Regions from separate parts of the Paenibacillus sp. FSL R10-2771 genome, predicted to be linked through region 1. Evidence: riboswitches for the same ligand, from Rfam matches in the RefSeq annotation. Region 1 holds a riboswitch; the other holds the start of a gene.
The links. A riboswitch is a leader RNA that binds a small molecule or an ion and turns the genes downstream of it on or off. The one in region 1 is predicted to bind cyclic di-AMP.

Region 1 (5,397 bases):
AGAGGGACCAGCATCAGCGTGTCCTGGTATTGCGCTTTCAAAGCCTCCAGTGCCTCCACTTCCGGTAAATACCGGCCGGCAAACACTGTGTATTTATTCTCAAGAAGAAAGCGTACCAGATAAAACCCGAGCCCGCGGTCGGCACCGGTTACAAAAGCGACCCTTTTCATGAATTGCACACCCCCTCATACCTGCTTATTTATGCGCAGAGCGTTGCTGCATCACTCTCACATTAGCATGGCAATAGGGCTTAATCAACATCCCGTAAGGGAGGGGGATAAGCCTGCTGAACATTCTTTTGCTTTAATTTTGAACTATGTTACAATCAAGAATAATAGTTGTTAACAACACAATTGTTGACAAGATGCTTTCTAAATTCTATTCCAGGAAGGTGATCCTCTGATGTCTATTCAACAAATCCATACACTGGATGAACTGCAACAATACGTAGGGCAACCCGGCAAAAAATTGCTCTTCAAGCACAGCACCACCTGCCCGATCAGTGCCAAAGCAAATGAGGAGTTCCAGGCCTATACACAGAATTCTGACACGCCTGCCGCCATTGTACATGTCATCGAAGACCGTCCGGTCTCCAATCAGATTGCCGAGGATTTCGGGATTAAGCATGAGTCGCCGCAGATTTTCCTGCTGGAGGATGGTGAGGTCCGCTGGAACACTTCCCACTGGAAAATCACCCGTGGCGCCATCAAGGAAGCTGTGGAGCAATGAGCCAGAACGTAATCATCTATTCCACATCCGGCTGCAGCGACTGCAATCAGGTGAAGCAGCTGCTTGAGAGCAAGGGCATTCCCTTCGAAGTCAGAGATGTGATGACCAGTACCGTCTATCAGGAAGAAGTCGAGAAGCTGGGCTTCATGGGTGTTCCAGTCACCGTATCCGGAGACCGGGCTGTCAAGGGCTTCAATCTTCCTGAGCTTCAGGAGCTTATTGAGGCAGCTGTACAGTAAGGATTCAGTCAGTTATGCAAAATGGTGCCGCCCTCTTTACAGGGCCGGCACCATTTTTGTCGTTCAGATCTGTCAGGCCGGGAATGTAACCCCCGTCATAGCTTCACTCAGCTCCCACAGCGTCAGAGCGTTGCCCGGATCAATCGCCCAGTCCTGCACCCCAGGCTGGTGCGAATCCCCGGACTCCGCTACAGGAGCGATGTCAGCATCCTCGCAATACACGCCGCCCTTGCCGTCGAGCAGCGGACTCACCGCGCACCAGACACTGGTCGCGGCTCCCTGCTGGACCGTCTTCATATGACTTGTACGCCCGGCCGGAATGCGGTTGCCCGCTTCATCCAGCGCCCCCATGCCGCGCAGCTCGTCATCCGACAGATGCCGGGCCAGATCGGTCAGGATGCTGCCGGGATGCACGGAGAATGCCCGGACACCATGTGCTTGCCCGCGTTTGTCCAGTTCAAGGGCGAACAGCACATTGGCGGTCTTCGACTGGCCGTAGGCTGTCCATTTCTCATAGGCTCTACGCTCAAAATTCACGTCTGCGAAATCAACACCGGCAATGCGATGGCCGCGTGAAGATACGGAGACTACCCGCGCGCCTCCGCCCTGCACCAGCGCCGGCCAGAGCCGGGCCGCCAGCTGGAAATGCCCCAGATGGTTGGTCGCGAACTGCGCTTCGTACCCGCGGCTGTCGCGGGCCAGCGGCGAGGCCATGATGCCTGCGCTGTGAGTCAGCATATGCAGCGGCCGGCCGGAGTCCAGGAACCGCTGCGCGAAGGCATCCACAGATGCCGGGTCCAGCAAATCCAGCGCCTCCAGCTCGACACCGGGAATCCCGGCAAGGGCAAGCCGGGCCTTCTCCGGTGTCCGAACGGGAACTATCACAGTGGCCCCCGCGGCAGCCAGGACACGTGTGGTCTCCAGGCCCAGGCCGGAGTAGCCGCCGGTCACGACCGCTATTTTACCGCTCAGATTATGGCCTTGGATTACTTGCTCCGCCGTAGTGTCCGGACCCCATCCGGAAGGAATCGGTCGCTGCATAAACTTCGTATTACTCGCCTCATTGTTTGTCTCATTGTTCGACTCTTTACTCATCCCGCTTTTCAGCTCCGTATTCATCCCAATTTTCACACTTCGTTCCTCCTCTGTTCCATTTCCGCGATGAACCTGCCGTCCTTAAGCTCCCGGAAGTTCTTCAGCTTGTATTTCATAAGCTCCAGTGCCGCCGTAAGTTCCGTGAGCTGCTCTTCAATCAACGTTTTATGCCTGTCCAGCACACTGTAGCATTCCTCGTAGTCCTCTTCCGCTGAAGCCCTGATATATTCTTGAATGGTGCGCAGTGGCATATGGGTTCTTTTGAGAATAGCGACGAAATGCACCCGGTCCAGCTCACGCCTGCTGTATGCCCGCTGGCCGTTCTCCTTGCGGCTTGCCGGGGGCAGGAGCTTGATTTTCTCATAATAGCGGATGGTATCCTGGCTGAGTCCTGTCCGCTCTGCTACCTCGGCGATCGTAAAAACAGGCTCCATTGGCTGCTGGCCTCCTTCTTAATCTAGCTTCTTAATCCAGCTTCTTAGTTTGGCTTTCAGTCTTGGTAATTTACTGACCGTCTGCCCTTACAGATTCAAATAATAATCCCTGGAGTAGGGTCCAAGTCAAGCATTCGGGAAGCGGGAATTAGGCCCTCCCGGATGTATGGTTTGTGCGGCTAGAAAGGTACACTTTTCGTAGAATCAGGTTCTAATTCAGGTACAAATTGTAAACCGCCATAATTACTCTAATAACACATTCACGAATCTATTTGCCAGACGGGTAACGCTTACTTCATCTTCAATCTCTCATTATCTCCCGATTACTCACTAATACGCCATTTCACAAAAAATCAATATCGACGGCGTTTCCGGTCTAACGCATTAATATTTCCGGAGTTCCCTCACCGCTACCTCCCAAAAATAAAAAACGGCGATTGAGCGAGATAAACGGATGATAATCGGCCACATATATGGTTTTAGTCTCCAATATTCCTCGCGAAGCAGCAATTTATTGCAAATCCGGCGCAGAAGCACTCTTTTCCATTTTTACAAAGACAATCCTGAAAGGGTATGATTCGTGTTGAAAGTTACCAGCGATAATGTGAATGCACGCTGAATTTCCGCCAAGCGGAAAACGGGGGAACCATCAGGCCGCAGGCCTACTTGGGGTGAATCCGAAGGAGACTTCAATTACGCAGTCTCAAAAGGTAGGGCGACTCTCACCGTCCGAATCCGACAGCTAACCCCGTAAGCGTAAAGAGAGAGATCTTGATCCGCCACGATTTTGCCCCAGGCTTCTTACGCCTGTAACAAAACCGCAGCAGAGGTCCTCCTCTGTCTGCGGTTTTTTGCGCACTTATTCCGGCGGATCAGCATTTCGGCAAACCTATCAACTACATATCCAAACTATAAATCGCCCACATTCAGGAAGGAACGTGTCCACATGCCAGACCCATTATCGTCCAATGCAGTTCCCGCTGCCGGATTCACCAGCTATATTGAGCAATATAGCGGAACCATCTATGCGCTAAGCTGTCTCCTGCTGGAGAAGGGCGCCCGCGCCGATCAAGCCGCAATTGCTACATTCGCGGCACTCTATGAGCCTTGGCTCAAGGGCAGCATCCAAGCAGATGCTTACTCCCTTGCCTCCTACAGGGAATGCATCCGGCAATGCTCGCTGGTTGCTCAAGACCGCGGCCGCTGCTCTTCTGCCCTGCTCACCTGGGAGGATCAGATCGCCAGCGCCTTATGGTACGGCATCCAGCTGCCGCTGCCCGAGATCAGCCTCATCCTGCAGCGAAGCGTTCCTGAGCTGAAAGCGCAGCTCAGAGGGATTCGCGAACAGATGGCTGCTGCGCGGCCAGCTGTCCCGCGTCCGTCGGCGGGATAGGGAGCTGGGTGGGGCCTGCAACAATAGACTCAAGCATGCTGCTGCGATCCATGCGGACTGTAGATCCGTTATTTCGCCCAATCAGTCGAATCAGCGATCCATGCGGACTCAGAGGACCTTAACTAACCAGTTTCGCCTCATTTTGAGCTCCTTCGAACAATATAAGCGCGCCTGAGTCCGCAACGGGCAAAAAAGCAGGCTTTTTCACAAAATAAGGTCCTCTCAGTCCGCGTAGCAAGCGCTGCATAGAGTAAATCCGCTGACGTCGTACATATTAATAAAAGCCGCAGCATCCGCCACGGCTCTCCATTTGCTAATGCTATGCTATCTGTTCCAGTGCCAGAAATCAGCGCTTGCCCTTGCCGCCCTTGGCGAACCGCCAAAAAGCCATGCAGCATCCGAGCAGCCCGACGCCCAGCAAGATGGTCTGCAGTGCTCCCAGCCAGGTTGATTTGTCCGACGGGATCAGGCTGCTGATAATGATCAGCAGGATGGAGACCACGACCAGCACGGGGGTTTGTCTACTTTTTTTCACAAAAAATCACCACTCCTAATTACTAATATTACTAAGGTACACTATCTGCGGGGGTTTAACCAGTTTAGGGTGGTTTGTGATCACTCTATAGAACAGCATTATTTATAAGCCCGTTTCATCACTACAGGTCATCCACCTTCCATATCCCATCATTTTAATCATTGAATAGACAGCGGTATCATCACTCCCGTTATCCCAGGACCTGTCCACTACCACTTCGTATTCATCAGCGTTTATTTTATTCATTTCATTAATTTCGTAATCTGTTATATTTGCCGTCTCCTTGCTGATTTCAGCATACAGAGCCTTCCTTTCATCTATCGTCTTACTTTCTGAGGTATCTCCGGAACACCACATGTGCACTTTCGCGATGAAATCATCCAGATAGCTCACTACCACACTGTTCAACTCCGGATCATCACTTAGCTAAAATACGAAGATTAACAATAACATTGCAAATTGGTTCTATCGTAGATATAATATGTCTGTAATAACTATTTAGTGTAATTAAAGGAGATCGGGCTATGACGGAGTTCTGGGAAGCAAGCTTCATAGAAAAACAAACGATGTGGGGATTTGAACCTTCTGACTCGGCCATCTTAACCAAGGATTTTTTCCTTGAAAAGAATGTTAAAGACATCCTGATTCCCGGCATTGGATATGGCAGAAATGCAAAGGTTTTTATGGACAATGGTATAGATGTTACTGGTATTGAAATTTCGCAAACAGCGATTGATCTGGCGAGGCAGCGCGGGCTGGATATGAATGTTTACCACGGCTCGGTAACCGATATGCCATTTGACAACAAACTCTATGACGGTATTTTCTGCTATGCACTGATTCACTTATTGGATCAGCGTGAGCGGGAGAAGTTCATTCAGGATTGTTATAATCAGCTGAAGCCGGGAGGATATATGGTCTTTACAACGGTATCCAAAAAAGCACCAATGTACGGTAAGGGCGTCCAACTGG
Region 2 (5,397 bases), 680 kb from region 1:
TTATGATCTAAGGGTTATGAATTTAATAGTTAATGTTTAAATAGGGTAAAGGGGTATCCGGGGAAAGTCCCCGAAAAAAGTGCAAAAAAATACCTCCCGCGCTAACGGGAGGCCAAGGAGATATAAAAAGGTTAGAATTAACAATTTGATTAGTTCCTATTATAACCTATTTGGTTTAGTTTGTCACAGGGGTAGGGATAGCAGAAATACATTCATGACAAACAATTTTACCTTTGAAATAGGTTACATTCTCAGCATTACCGCAGAAAATGCAGGCAGGCTCATATTTCTTAAGCATGATCCGCTCACCGTCCACGTAAATTTCGAGCGCATCTTTTTCTCCAATACCCAGTGTGCGGCGCAATTCAATTGGAATAACGACCCGTCCAAGCTCATCTACCTTACGTACAATTCCTGTTGATTTCATCATTACAATCGTTGCTCCTCTCAATTATCAAAAGCGTCAATATTCGACATTGTTCACTGTTTTATGATATTTATAATACCAACCATTCCCAAAACAGTCAACCTTTTTTGAGGCGAATTTTAAGGAAACTTTGAAGGAAACATTCATACCGCCATTGGTTAGGCATATATCCCAAAAAGAACCTCGAAAATATTTGTCGATTTGTAAATTGCTAAATTGTCATAATTCGACAAAGTACGACAATATTTATTATTATAACTGTAATTCCACCCTATTTCTATGGATATTATTCAAAGGAGTTGATCTCATGAAGCAACCGCTGACAGAAGAGAAGGTATTTAAAGATCCGGTTCATAACTACATTCACGTCCAGGACACCATTATCTGGCGTCTGATTAACACCAAGGAGTTCCAGCGTCTGCGGCGCATCCGCCAGCTCGGTACCTCTTATCTGACTTTCCATGGCGCAGAACACAGCCGGTTTTCCCATTCGCTTGGTGTTTATGAAATTACCCGGCGGATTATATCGCAGTTTGAACGGAGCGGATATAAGGATTGGATGCCTGAGGAGAGTCTGCTTACCCTGTGTGCGGCGCTGCTGCATGATTTGGGACATGGCCCGTTTTCCCATTCTATAGAAGAAGCTTTTGAAATGGATCATGAGGACTGGACCTGCCGGATCATTCTGGAGGATACGGAAATCACCACTATTCTGCGTGATGTAGCTGAGGATTTCCCCAATAAAGTAGCCTCTGTGATCTCCAAAACGTATGAGCATGAAATTGTTGTCAATTTGGTGTCGGGGCCGCTGGATGCGGACCGGATGGATTATCTTTTGCGTGATGCCTATTATACAGGGGTAAATTACGGAACCATTGACATTGACCGGATTCTGCGGATGCTGCGCCCCTATGACGGCCGGGTAGTTGTTAAAGAATCCGGGATGCATGCGATTGAGGATTACCTGATGTCACGTTATCAGATGTACTGGCAGGTCTATTTCCATCCGGTAACACGCAGCTCGGAAATTATTCTGCGCCAGATTCTCCGCAGAGCCAAGGAGCTGGTGCAGGAGGATTATGGTTTCCGGTTCATGATTGAGCCGCTAAGTGATTTGTTCCGCGGGGATGTAACGGTGGAGCAGTACCTGCTGCTGGATGAGGCATTGATGCAGACAGCCTTCATGCAGTGGACGCTGGAGAAAGATGAAATTTTAAGCGACTTGTGCAGCCGGTTTATTCATCGTAAACTGTATAAATATGTGGAGATGGAGCATCTGGATACAGAGACAATTGACGAAATCCGCCGCAGCTTTGCCGGTGCCGGACTGCGTGCTGATTATGATCTGGAAATCGATTTTCCGACAGATCTTCCTTATGATGTATTCCGTCCGGGGGATGCTTTTGACAGCAAACAGATTCTGCTTCTGGACCGTCATGATAAGCTGCGGGAGATCTCAGAGGTATCGGATATTGTACGCTCAATCAGCGGGATTCACCGAGGCAGATACCATCTCTATTTCCCGCAGGACAGGCTGCAGAAAGCCCTTTCACAGCTGCCGCCCTCCATCGCAGATATTTTTGCAAAATAACCTAAAATACTTGTAATTCATCATAGAAATCAAGGCGGAAAGGATGAAATATAATGCAGTTATTCGACACACATACCCATCTGGATGCTCCGCAATTCGACGAGGACCGCGAGGAGGTAATCGCCCGGGCGCTGGAGTCCGGAGTCAGTAAAATGATCAATATCGGCTTCAACCGGGAGACGATTCCGACAACGATGGAGCTCGCAGAGAAATATGATTATATTTATGCAGCGGTGGGCTGGCATCCACAGGATGCATTCAGTATGAAGGAGGGCGACCTCGAATGGATCGCTTCGCTTTGCAGTCATCCCAAGGTAGTGGCCATCGGTGAGATCGGACTTGACTATTATTGGGACACCTCTCCTAAGGATGTGCAGCATGAGGTATTCCGCAAGCAAATTGGCCTGGCTCGTGAACTGAAGATGCCAATCTGTATCCATAACCGCGATGCCCACGAGGATGTAATCCGGATTCTGCGGGAGGAAAAAGCGGGTGAGGTTGGAGGGGTGATGCATTCGTTCTCCGGCAGCTGGGAAAGCGCCAAAATGTGTCTGGATCTCGGCTTCCATTTGTCCTTCGGCGGACCGATTACGTTTAAGAATGCCAGGGTGCCCAAAGAGGTGCTCGCCCAGACTCCTCTGGACCGGCTGCTGATCGAAACGGACTCCCCATATTTGACTCCGCACCCCTTCCGCGGCAAGCGGAATGAGACCGCACATGTAAGACTGGTAGCGGAGGCAGCTGCGGCAATAAAAGGGATTGATTTACAGGAATTGGCGGAAATTACGTATGCGAACGCACTGGAACGATTTGGGATTGTCTGAAAACGGGAGAAAAAGCGGTGAAAAATGAAGTATAGCCGATATATTAAACTTTTATAGTCTAAAAACGGCTGAATATTACAATATTTTAATCATTTTTTTACGTAAACGTGGTTGAATCGTCCTTTACAACATGTATCAAAACAGGATATCATCTTTTCAGTGCAGTGAGCTGTTGTTACTGTGACAGTCACTATTTCATGGATCGTCTCGCTGAGTCTCCGTATGGAGAACGGGGGAACCAATAAATGCCCTGCCGCATGCCCGTACATAGAGTACAACACAGAATTGCCGCAGACTTTATTTGATTTCTTCACGTGGTCTTTGGGGTGAATTTGAGGGCAACCGCCGTGAGCGGGTGACCTGAGATAGGGCGTCTCTCTTATGCCCGAACCCGACAGCTAACCCCGTAAGCGCAAGTAAGAGAGGAAACCTCGTGCATAAACATTCCCGCGTATTCGACACCGGAGAAGCCACGAAAGAGTCCTCTGTGAACTCTTTTTTGGGCTTTTTTTTGTTTTGAATAATGCGGATGTTCCCGGCATACTGTTATATAACAGATATCCGGAGTAGCTATGCCGAGCAGGCGATCCATGAGCAGGAAACGCTGGAGCAATGCGGGCGTATCCTGTTGCAATCTCAAACCTAGTTTCGTCAGAAATGATGCAGTCACCTTGATATAACTTGGACGACGGGGCTATGTAAGGAGGATGGAGAGAGTGGGCGTATTCCAACCAGAGGTATCCCATGATTCGCAATCATCCAGCAGGTCTTTCGCATTACGGTTGAAGCAAGTGAATCCTCGCGTACTTTCACTTGCAGGTGTGATATCGATTGTTATCGCACTGTTAATTCTGCTGTACGTACACGGTCAGAGTAATAAAGAAATTATTTTAGTTATAGACGGACAGGTACAGACACTGGAGACGCGGGAAGCGCTGCTCAGTGATGTGCTGGCAAAGGAACAAATTTCGCTGCAGCCGTATGATGAGCTATCTATTGGCCTTAGTGATGAAATACAAGACGGCGACCGTGTCGTAATCACCCGTGCGCAGAAGCTTGTGCTTACTGCAGACGGTGCAACCAAGACCATATACACCACCGAGGATTCGCTCGGAGATGCCATTACCAAGCTGGGTTACAGCCTGGAGGGCAATGACAAGATTTTCCCTTCGCTTGATACCGCAGTCACACCCGACATGGAAGTCAAGATTGTCCGTATTACCAAGCAGACCGTACAGCGGACAGTAAACTTGCCTTTTAAGGTCATCAAAACCGCAGACCCCTCTCTGTATAAGGGAGACGTAAGAGTTGCACAGGCAGGCAAGCCGGGCGCGATCATCCAGCATATCGAGAAGATATATCAGGATGGGGAGCTAGTCTCCATGAATATGGTCGGCAAGGAAGTTCAGACGGTAACCAAAGATAAGGTTATTGCTGTCGGTACCAAAGCGGTTCCGAAGCCTGTTGTAGCTGCTGCAACTACATCCAAAGCAACAACAACCTCCAAATCATCCAAAGTCAGTGCGAAGAGCAACAACGTCACGAGCAAGGCAGGCGTAGATTTTGAATACAAAAAAATGATCAAAAACGTATCCATGACGGCTTATTCATCGGAAGAACCGGGAATTGGAACACGCACCGCCTCCGGCACACGCGTAACGGAAGGCCGCACTATTGCAGTGGATCCGAATGTAATACCAATTGGCTGGTGGGTGTACATTGAGGGATTAGGGTTTCGCCGAGCAGAGGATACCGGCGGTGCCATTAAAGGCAACAAGGTGGATGTTTACTACGATTCACTGAGCCATGCCCGTAATTTCGGCCGGAAGTCGCGGACCATCTATGTGATTGGACCTGTGAAGCCGGAGCTTAACTAAGCGGCAAGTCTTTTGCAAATTAGCGGTTTATAAGATATAGTGGGGGTAGCACTTACGGAATTTAGAGAGCTGCCGCTCATCACTTATACATTCTTTAGCCAAAAAGAAGGGGAGCGAATCCTCTTCTTTTTGCGTTTTAGAGTAAGGGAGTAAATTATTTATGATTAAAGAATTAATTGTCGTCGAAGGTAAAAGCGATACCGTGGCCGTTAAGCGGGCCGTAGAAGCGGATACGATTGAAACAGGCGGTTCCGCAGTGGACCGCAAGGTCATTGCGAAGATTACATTAGCCATGGAACGCAGAGGGGTTATCATCCTCACGGATCCCGATCATGCCGGAGAGCGAATTCGCAAAATTGTCTCCTCCAAGGTACCCGGATGCAAGCACGCATTCATTCCGGAGAAGGATGCTACCCGCAAAGGGGATATAGGTGTGGAGAATGCCTCGCCTGAGGCCATCCGCCATGCGCTGGAGCATGTCCACACTTCTTTTGAAGGGGCACCGGCTGTAATCGGGCTGGATGATCTTATGGCCGCAGGTATGATGGTACACGCACAGGCAGCAGAGAGAAGAATGCAGCTTGGCAATCTGCTGGGTATCGGTTATTGCAACGGCAAGCAGCTGTACAAGCGTCTGGCGATGTTCGGTATTACACGCGAAGAGTTCGCGCGCGCTCT

Region 2: it holds a riboswitch for cyclic di-AMP, as region 1 does, so the genes downstream of both, NSU14_RS32210 (3D domain-containing protein) here and NSU14_RS29095 (hypothetical protein) in region 1, are expected to answer to the same signal.

What each region holds. Positions count from the first base shown of each region.
Region 1 is NZ_JBBOBM010000001.1:6,750,887-6,756,283, forward strand. Features, by position in the region: gene NSU14_RS29070 (SDR family NAD(P)-dependent oxidoreductase) at 1-170, opposite strand, end outside; gene ytxJ (bacillithiol system redox-active protein YtxJ) at 403-729, shown strand; gene NSU14_RS29080 (glutaredoxin family protein) at 726-968, shown strand; gene NSU14_RS29085 (oxidoreductase) at 1,041-2,063, opposite strand; gene NSU14_RS29090 (MerR family transcriptional regulator) at 2,096-2,497, opposite strand; cyclic di-AMP (ydaO/yuaA leader) riboswitch at 3,101-3,268, shown strand; gene NSU14_RS29095 (hypothetical protein) at 3,444-3,890, shown strand; gene NSU14_RS29100 (hypothetical protein) at 4,237-4,425, opposite strand; gene NSU14_RS29105 (hypothetical protein) at 4,528-4,824, opposite strand; gene NSU14_RS29110 (class I SAM-dependent methyltransferase) at 4,950-5,397, shown strand, end outside.
Region 2 is NZ_JBBOBM010000001.1:7,432,665-7,438,061, reverse strand. Features, by position in the region: gene NSU14_RS32225 (AbrB/MazE/SpoVT family DNA-binding domain-containing protein) at 176-430, opposite strand; gene NSU14_RS32220 (HD domain-containing protein) at 735-2,018, shown strand; gene NSU14_RS32215 (TatD family hydrolase) at 2,072-2,842, shown strand; cyclic di-AMP (ydaO/yuaA leader) riboswitch at 3,041-3,270, shown strand; gene NSU14_RS32210 (3D domain-containing protein) at 3,559-4,719, shown strand; gene rnmV (ribonuclease M5) at 4,880-5,397, shown strand, end outside.